Regions from separate parts of the Bradyrhizobium sp. INPA03-11B genome, predicted to be linked through region 1. Evidence: predicted binding sites of a transcription regulator. Region 1 holds the regulator's gene; each other region holds the start of a gene.

Evidence for each region. The regulator HrcA, encoded in region 1, represses chaperone genes, less so after heat shock. The targets are predictions, from matches to a motif close to GTTAGCACTCNCNNNNNGNGAGTGCTAAC.
Region 2: the regulator HrcA is predicted to act here: its motif matches at 1,038-1,066, upstream of QMZ05_RS21880 (co-chaperone GroES).
Region 3: the regulator HrcA is predicted to act here: its motif matches at 1,237-1,265, upstream of groES (co-chaperone GroES).
Region 4: the regulator HrcA is predicted to act here: its motif matches at 1,044-1,072, upstream of QMZ05_RS15970 (co-chaperone GroES).

The regions. Positions count from the first base shown of each region.
Region 1 covers NZ_JASGSR010000034.1:19,463-21,663, forward strand. The annotation lists gene grpE (nucleotide exchange factor GrpE) at 30-635, opposite strand; gene hrcA (heat-inducible transcriptional repressor HrcA) at 801-1,889, opposite strand; gene rph (ribonuclease PH) at 2,084-2,201, shown strand, end outside.
Region 2 covers NZ_JASGSR010000052.1:10,722-12,922, forward strand. The annotation lists gene QMZ05_RS21865 (HipA domain-containing protein) at 1-26, shown strand, start outside; gene QMZ05_RS21870 (hypothetical protein) at 13-150, shown strand; gene QMZ05_RS21875 (HipA domain-containing protein) at 177-623, shown strand; gene QMZ05_RS21880 (co-chaperone GroES) at 1,110-1,424, shown strand; gene groL (chaperonin GroEL) at 1,512-2,201, shown strand, end outside.
Region 3 covers NZ_JASGSR010000030.1:20,023-22,223, forward strand. The annotation lists gene QMZ05_RS15180 (cupin domain-containing protein) at 1-524, opposite strand, end outside; gene QMZ05_RS15185 (usg protein) at 637-927, opposite strand; gene groES (co-chaperone GroES) at 1,309-1,623, shown strand; gene groL (chaperonin GroEL) at 1,669-2,201, shown strand, end outside.
Region 4 covers NZ_JASGSR010000032.1:26,038-28,238, forward strand. The annotation lists gene QMZ05_RS15965 (hypothetical protein) at 330-848, opposite strand; gene QMZ05_RS15970 (co-chaperone GroES) at 1,167-1,463, shown strand; gene groL (chaperonin GroEL) at 1,766-2,201, shown strand, end outside.

The DNA of each region.
Region 1 (2,201 bases):
AGCGCGCTTAGGTTCGCGGATTGGACGGATCAGACCGTGATGTCGGCGCTCGGTGCAGCCTTGGCGCCGCCCTTGGAGACGCCGACCAGCGCCGGACGCAGAATGCGCTCGCCGATCATGTAGCCGGCCTGCACCACCTGGACCACCGTGCCCGACGGCACCGACGCGTCAGGCACCTCGAACATCGCCTGCTGGAAGTTCGGGTCGAACTTCTCGCCGATCGGATCGAACTTCTTGACGCCGTTCTTCTCCAGCGCGTTGAGCAGCGAACGCTCGGTCAGCTCGACGCCTTCGATCAGCGCCTTCAGGCCGGGATCGGCGGCTTCCTTGGTCTCGGCCGGCACGGCGTCGAGCGCGCGCTGCAGATTGTCGGCGATATCGAGCACGTCGCGGGCGAAGCCGGTGATGCCATAGGTCTTGGCGTCGGCAACCTCGCGGCGGGTGCGCTGACGGAGGTTCTCCATCTCGGCCAGCGTGCGCAGCGTGCGGTCCTTCGCCTCGGCGAGTTCCTTGGTCAGCGCCTCGGCCGACCCCACCTCGGGATCGTCAGGCATGATGTAGGGCTTCGAGACCACGGGCTCACCCGTCGGCGCCGAATTCTCGGTGTTGTCATTGGCCCGGTTCGGATCGGTCATGGCTTGCCTTCTCGAAAACTCGCGTCGGTTCAAATCTTGGGGATTGGCTGCCCGGCATATCGTGCTTTAGGCGGCGAAAATCAAGCGCAACATACCGGTTTCGGGCACAGGGATCTCCGGTTGGGGTGAACGAAACCCATCAAATGAAAGCGAAATCCGCACCAGTCAACCGCCCAGCATCTTGCTGACGATGCGCGCGGCATAATCGACGGTCGGGATCACCCGTGCATAGTTCAGCCGCGTCGGCCCGATCACGCCGAGCACGCCGACGATCCGGCCCTGGGCGTCACCGTAGGGCGCGATGATGGTCGAGGAACCCGACAGCGAGAACAGCTTGTTCTCCGATCCGATGAATATCCGCACGCCCTCACCGCGCTCGGCGCGGCCGAGCAGGTCGATCACGCCGCGCTTGGTCTCGAGATCGTCGAACAGCGACTTGATCCGCTCGAGATCGTCGAGCGCGTGCAGGTCCTCGAGCAGATTGGCGTGACCGCGCACGATCAGCTGGCGGTCCTCGTTCTCGCCGCCGGACCAGCTCGCGATGCCGGCCGCGACGACCTTTTGCGTGAGCTGGTCGAGCTCGGCGCGATTTTGCGTCAATGCCGTCTCGAGCTCGAGCCGTGCTTCGGCCAGCGTCCGGCCGCGGATCCGCGCATTGAGGAAATTGGTGGCTTCGGTCAGGGCCGAAGATGGAACGCCCGGCGGCAGCGCCAGCACGCGGTTTTCGACCTGGCCGTCTTCGCCGACCAGCACGACCAGCGCCTTCTCAGGCTCCAGCCGCACGAATTCGATGTGCTTCAGCCGTGCATTCGACTTCTGCGTCAGCACCACAGCCGCGGCACGGGTCAGCCCAGACAGCCGCGTCAACGCTTCGCCAAGCGCCGCCTCGACGGATTGCGCACGGCCGACGGCGGCAAGCTGGGTCTGGATCGACTGGCGTTCGGCCTCGGTGAGGTCGCCGACCTGCATCAGGGCGTCGACGAAGAAACGCAGGCCGAGCTCAGTCGGCAACCGGCCGGCCGAGGTGTGCGGCGCATAGATCAGGCCGAGCTGCTCGAGATCCGACATCACATTGCGGACCGAGGCCGGCGACAGCGGTAATGCGATCAGGCGCGAGATGTTGCGCGAGCCGACCGGCTCGCCGGTCGCGAGATAGCTTTCGACGATTTGACGAAAAATGTCGCGCGAGCGCTCGTTGAGCTGGGCGAGCCCGGCATGCGGGGCAATCAGGCCAATCGGATCGTGGTGAGTCACACTCCAGTCCCTCACAATTACTGCCTAATTTGTCGATCCGGAGGGCCGGTGACAAGCGTGCATTCGGCCTTCTGGTACCGGACCAATCCGGAGCCGAAAACCCTTGCCAAAACCCTCGCCAAGACCCTTGCCGCTGCCCCCTGCCCCTCCTACAAGCACGCCCAGCCATATCTGTCGGATTTTTGGAGGATTTCATGCGGCCAAGCCGCCGTGCGCCCGATGAACTGCGCCCCGTGTCGCTGGAACGCGGCGTCGTCAAATATGCCGAGGGTTCCTGCATGGTGAAGTTCGGCGACACCCATGTGCTGGTGA
Region 2 (2,201 bases), on a different contig from region 1:
GATTATTTGCTGGTGAAGCGCTATGATCGACAGTCCTATGGGCGTAGCATCGGCCGGATCCATCAGGAGGACTTCTGCCAGGCTACGGGGCGCATCCCATCGACAAAATACGAGTCCAATCCGGCGACCTGGCTGCGGGGCCGACCCTGAAGGACTGCTTTGATGTCCTTCGGACAATGCAGTCGGGCGCCTTCAACGCTGTCCGCTTCGTCGACTTTCTCGTCTTCAACGTTCTGTGCGGAAACGTTGACGCGCATTCAAAGAACTATTCGCTTCTCCTCCAAGCAAGCGGTGCCGTCTCGATGGCTCCGCTCTACGACGTGATGAACGGCGACATCTATCCGGACGTCACGCGAAATTTAGCCATGAAGATCGCGGGTAAGAATCGTGGGCACTACATCTACGCGCGCCACTGGAATCGCATGGCGGAGGAGAACCAGCTCTCCGCCGCGCAGGTGAGGCGCCGCGTCGGACAGTTGTCCCAGGCCGTCCTCGATGCGCTGCCGTCGGTCGTGGACGAGTTGAACGCATTGAAGAAATCCGCGGTCTATCAAGCAGATCTCCGACTACATCGCCGGATATTGCCGCAGCGTGCTGAGGAATCTGGAAACCGACGTCAGTAACGAGCCCGACCAGGATCCGGAGCCCGAGGCCGACGCCCGTCCTCCGGGTTTCTACTGATCGGGGCTCGATAAAGGGCAGGATCGCTTGCGCGCACGCCTCTGATCTGTCTCGTAAGGATCCTGTCATCCCGCCTCAATGCCTACGCGAGTTCGCCGGCGTGGACTGCGATCGGTGGAGACGTGCTCATGAGCGAAATGTGCCGCACACGACCGACTCGCCTCAAGCCAACGAGTTTAAGAACCTGCTGAAATTCAATGCCTCGGTCACAGCTTGGACCACGTGGTCCGCGGCTGGCGTCGAGATCGGCTAATGATCGTCAACACAACTGCCAGATCTGGTGGCGCAGCATCCGATCTTTTTCTGTTACGAACACTTGCCCCCGAAAAACCCTCTCCTATTTCAGTTCCGCCTTCGTTGGCACTCGTTAGCGTCGACTGCTAACAATTCAGAAATGATCAACCCGTATACACAGTTAGGAGGGCTGCATGAATTTCCGTCCACTTCACGACCGCGTCGTGGTCAAGCGCATCGACGCAGATGAGAAGACTGCTGGAGGTATTATTATACCAGATACAGCTAAAGAGAAGCCCTCACAGGGTGAAATCATCGCCGTTGGCCCGGGTGGCCGCGACGAAGCTGGCAAGCTGATCCCCATCGACCTCAAGGTCGGCGACCGCGTCCTGTTCGGCAAGTGGTCGGGCACCGAGGTCAAGATCGATGGCCAGGAGCTGTTGATCATGAAGGAGAGCGACATCATGGGCGTTCTCACCGACGTGTCTTCCAGCAAGAAGGCCGCCTAGTCCAACCGCTCGCACCACTCGCCCTGAGGAGCGCTTGCCGAGCGCCCCGCCAAGGGCGAGAAGACATCAAACTCAGGGAAATCAACCATGTCAGCCAAAGAAGTCAAATTCGGCGTAGACGCGCGCGACAAGATGCTGCGCGGCGTCGATATCCTCGCCAATGCGGTGAAGGTCACGCTCGGTCCGAAGGGCCGCAACGTGGTGCTCGAGAAGTCGTTCGGCGCTCCCCGCATCACCAAGGACGGCGTCACCGTCGCCAAGGAGATCGAGCTCGAGGACAAGTTCGAGAACATGGGCGCCCAGATGGTGCGCGAAGTCGCCTCCAAGTCCGCTGACGCGGCCGGCGACGGCACCACCACTGCGACCGTGCTGGCCGCAGCAATCGTGAAGGAAGGCGCCAAGTCGGTCGCCGCCGGCATGAACCCGATGGACCTGAAGCGCGGTATCGACCTCGCGGTCGAAGCCGTCGTTGCGGATCTCCAGAAGAACTCCAAGAAGGTCACCTCGAACGAGGAGATCGCCCAGGTCGGCACCATCTCCGCCAACGGCGATGCCGAAATCGGCAAGTTCCTCTCCGACGCCATGAAGAAGGTCGGCAACGAGGGCGTGATCACGGTTGAGGAAGCCAAGTCGCTCGAGACCGAACTCGACGTCGTCGAGGGCATGCAGTTCGACCGCGGCTACATCTCGCCCTACTTCGTCACCAACGCCGACAAGATGCGCGTTGAGATGGACGACGCCTATATCCTGATCAACGAGAAGAAGCTCTCCTCGCTG
Region 3 (2,201 bases), on a different contig from region 1:
ACTTCCAGCAGCTCAACGTCGTCGGAATAGTCCAGGATCATGTGGCGGATGCGCGGCGGCTGGGTCCAGGCGCTGCCTTCCTGCATCAGCGTCTCGCCCTCGCCTTCCATGTAGGTCTTCACCCAACCCTTGAGCACATAGACCATCTGGAATTCGACGTCGTGGAAGTGCAGCTTCGACACTTCATCCGGATTGCATGGTCCTTGCAGCCGGATCACATGCGCCTGGGCGAGACCATGCGAGGCGGCTGCGATGCCGAGGTCGCGGTACTTGGCATAGGCGCGCAAGCCGTCGGCCTTGAAATCCTCTTCGCGGTGATGGCTGATGGCGACGCGCTGCTTCGGCCGTGCCTTCACCGCTGTCTTAGTTGCTGTCTTGGGCGCGCTCTTCTTCGCCGCCGAGACGCGGCCCTTGGACTTGATGGTCTTGCGCGCAGAGGATTTCTTGGCACCGGCGCCGAGCCCGGTCCATTTCTTCTTCACCGCGGTCTTGGCTGCGGATCTCGATGCCGTCTTCTTGGCCATTGTTCGCCTCCCGTCTTTTTCTGGCGGACGGAGGCTAACACAAGTCGCGCCGCGCGAGGTGGGCAAAGGCGCATCGCCGCGCCTCGCCCCCTTGCCTTGCGCCCTCAGCGGATCAATGCAGCCGGAATACGCCGTCGACGGCGCGCAGCTCGGCTGGCTTGACCAGCTTGGAATGCGCCACCGTCACCGAGAACAGCGGGCCCTCGAGCTTCTGCTGCCAGAAGGCGAGGAAATCCTGCAGCGCCGGAAATTTCGGAAACAGGTCGTAGTTCTGCCAGACATAGGTCTGCAGCAACGAGGGGTGATCCGGCATCCGATAGAGGATTTGCGCCGTCGTCAGCCCATACCCCAGCAACTGCTTCCTGAAATCGTCGGAAACAACCCCACCAACTCGCGAGACCATGCCAACCTCCTGTGACGGAGCGCATTCACATGGTGGCCGACCTCCCCGCCGGACCACCGGCAATGGATGCGCTCACATGAGAGAAATGTGACGCACGCGACTAACTCATCTCAAGCCTAAATGTTTAATAGGTTGTTGAAATTTCAAGCGTTGGCAGCAGCTTACCGCATCTGCTAATAGCCCGGCGGCCCTTCAGGGCGGCATTAAGGATGCCGAAATGCTCGTGGCAGCCGACACTTACGAGTGCCAATTTTTCTGCTAGAGGCACTTGCCCGCCGCAAAGGCTTGGCCTATCTCCTGCCCAACCAGTCTGGCACTCGCTGGGCTGGACTGCTAAAACTCCAAAAATCTACAGCATCCGCAAATGTTTAGGAGGACTGCATGAAATTCCGTCCGCTTCACGACCGCGTCGTGGTTAAGCGTATCGACGCCGAAGAGAAGACCGCTGGCGGCATCATCATTCCGGACAGTGCCAAGGAAAAGCCCTCCCAGGGTGAAGTCATCGCCGTTGGCCCGGGCGGCCGCGACGAAGCTGGCAAGCTGATCCCCATCGACGTCAAGGTCGGCGACCGCGTCCTGTTCGGCAAGTGGTCGGGCACCGAGGTCAAGATCGACGGCGAAGACCTGCTGATCATGAAGGAAAGCGACATCATGGGCGTGCTCGACGTCCCCGCTTCCAAGAAGAAGGCGGCCTAAGCGCCTCCCTCCCTCCCAGGTTAAATCTTTCAAGGAAAAACTCAGATGGCAGCTAAAGAAGTCAAATTCTCCGTCGAGGCGCGCGACAAGATGCTGCGCGGCGTCGACGTTCTCGCCAACGCGGTGAAGGTCACCCTCGGTCCGAAGGGCCGCAACGTGGTGCTCGAGAAGTCGTTCGGCGCTCCCCGCATCACCAAGGACGGCGTCACCGTCGCCAAGGAGATCGAGCTCGAGGACAAGTTCGAGAACATGGGCGCCCAGATGGTGCGCGAAGTCGCCTCCAAGTCCGCTGACGCGGCCGGCGACGGCACCACCACGGCGACCGTGCTCGCCCAGGCGATCGTGAAGGAAGGCGCCAAGTCGGTTGCCGCCGGCATGAACCCGATGGACCTGAAGCGCGGTATCGACCTCGCGGTCGAAGCCGTCGTTGCGGACCTCCAGAAGAACTCGAAGAAGGTCACCTCGAACGAGGAGATCGCCCAGGTCGGCACCATTTCGGCCAACGGCGATGCCGAGATCGGCAAGTTCCTCGCCGACGCCATGAAGAAGGTCGGCAACGAGGGCGTGATCACGGTCGA
Region 4 (2,201 bases), on a different contig from region 1:
GGGCCGGCGTTTTTGTTTGTACCGACTGTCCATCCCCGTCATTGCGAGGAGCGAAAGCGACGAAGCAATCCATGGTGCCGCAGCGGGACCATGGATTGCTTCGCTTCGCTCGCAATGACGGGCGGCCTTCCCTTCTCCCCTTGTGGGAGAAGGTGGCGCGCAGCGCCGGATGAGGGGTTCTATCCGCGAGCTCGGACTCAGAGAGGGTCACTCGTGGAGAGATACCCCTCACCCGAATTGCATCTGGCGATGCAATTCGACCTCTCCCACAAGGGGAGAGGTGTACTGCCGATGCGGCTCCAGGATGAACGGAAGGACCAGCCTCGCTCTTACGCCCGCGGGGCGCAGCGGACGTAGACCATGTTGCCGTAGCGGGTAGCGGCGTCCTTGTCGACGAAGCGGGTGATCAGGACCCTTCCGTCGAACGAGATGATCTCGCGGTCCTGCTCGCCGGGCACAGGTCCGGGCGGGCCGATATAGTTCTTGCCGCTCGGGGAACCCTTCAGCCGCAGTTCCTGCGGGGTGGCCTGGTCGGCCAGATGCATGATGACGCCGCCGTTCTGGCCGGCGCCGATGACGTAAGGCTGCTTGCACTGGCCGCGCGCGGCGGCCTCGGTGCGGGCGCGGTCGGCGGGATTCTGGAACGAGGCGAGACCCCAGCGGCCGACGATCTCGTCGGGGCGGATGCTCGCCGGCATTTCCGGGGCGACCCCCGGTTCGGAGGGCACCGGCTCGGGGTTCGACGACAACGACGGCAGGCTCATGCTGCCGCACGCCCCCAAGAGTGTCGTCAGCGCCGAAACGGCCGCGAACCGTGCGACCAATCGCGCGTTGAGTGACCTGATCATATGTATCCCCCGACAATGTCCCGGCCGCACCCGTCCTGCAGCCAAGCGTAAAACTTAAGACGGAGCAATGACGTCTGACAAAATTACGTCATCGCTACGATTTGGTTTCTGGTCCACCATCCTATATTGGCCTCACCAAGGCCTTAACCCGTTTGCTTGACAGAAACTGCGCCAAGCCATATTTCCCGGCCCGCAATTAGCACTCTCGCACCACGATTGCTAAATGCGCCGGGCGTCCTGCCCTGCGCCGACCGGGCCGGCATTCAACGCCGGTCTCGATGAACCGGACCTGAAACCGAGCCTCCAAGAGGGAACGTCATGGCTAAATCCACCTTCCGCCCACTGCATGACCGCGTCGTGGTCAAGCGTATCGATGCCGAGGAGAAGTCCAAGGGCGGCATCATCATTCCGGACTCGGCCAAGGAGAAGCCGTCGCAGGGCGAGATCGTCGCCGTTGGCCCGGGTGGCCGCGACGAGGCCGGCAAGCTGATCCCGATCGACCTCAAGGTCGGCGACCGCGTGCTGTTCGGCAAATGGTCGGGCACCGAGGTCAAGCTCGACAACCAGGAGCTCCTCATCATGAAGGAGTCCGACATCATGGGCGTGCTGGCGTAAGCCCACGAACTCCGAGGGCCGCCGCGTCTGCATGGCGACCTCTTCCCTTCTCCCCTTGTGGGAGAAGGTGGCGCGCAAGGCGCGCCGGATGAGGGGTCTCCATCCGCGGAGACAGACCCCTCACCCGTCCGCGATGCTCCCGCATCGCGTCCACCCTCTCCCACGCAAGTCGGGCCTGCCCGACTTGCGCAAAATCAAAATGCGCAACCGAGGTACACCTCGGTTGCGTGGAGAGGGGAAGCCCCCTCGGCGATGACAAACAGCAAACAACCGCCCCACACTTTTTCCAGGAGTTCAAATCAATGGCTGCCAAGGACGTAAAATTCGCCGGAGACGCCCGCGACCGCATGCTGCGCGGTGTCGACGTGCTCGCCAACGCCGTGAAGGTGACGCTCGGCCCGAAGGGCCGCAACGTCGTCATCGAGAAGAGCTTTGGCGCGCCCCGCATCACCAAGGACGGCGTCACCGTCGCCAAGGAGATCGAGCTCGACGACAAGTTCGAGAACATGGGCGCGCAGATGCTGCGCGAGGTCGCTTCCAAGACCAACGACACCGCCGGTGACGGCACCACCACCGCGACCGTGCTGGCCCAGGCCATCGTCCGTGAGGGCGCCAAGTCGGTCGCCGCCGGCATGAACCCGATGGACCTCAAGCGCGGCATCGACACCGCGGTCGCCGCCGTGATCAAGGACATCGAGAAGCGCGCCAAGCCGGTCGCCTCGTCCTCCGAGGTCGCGC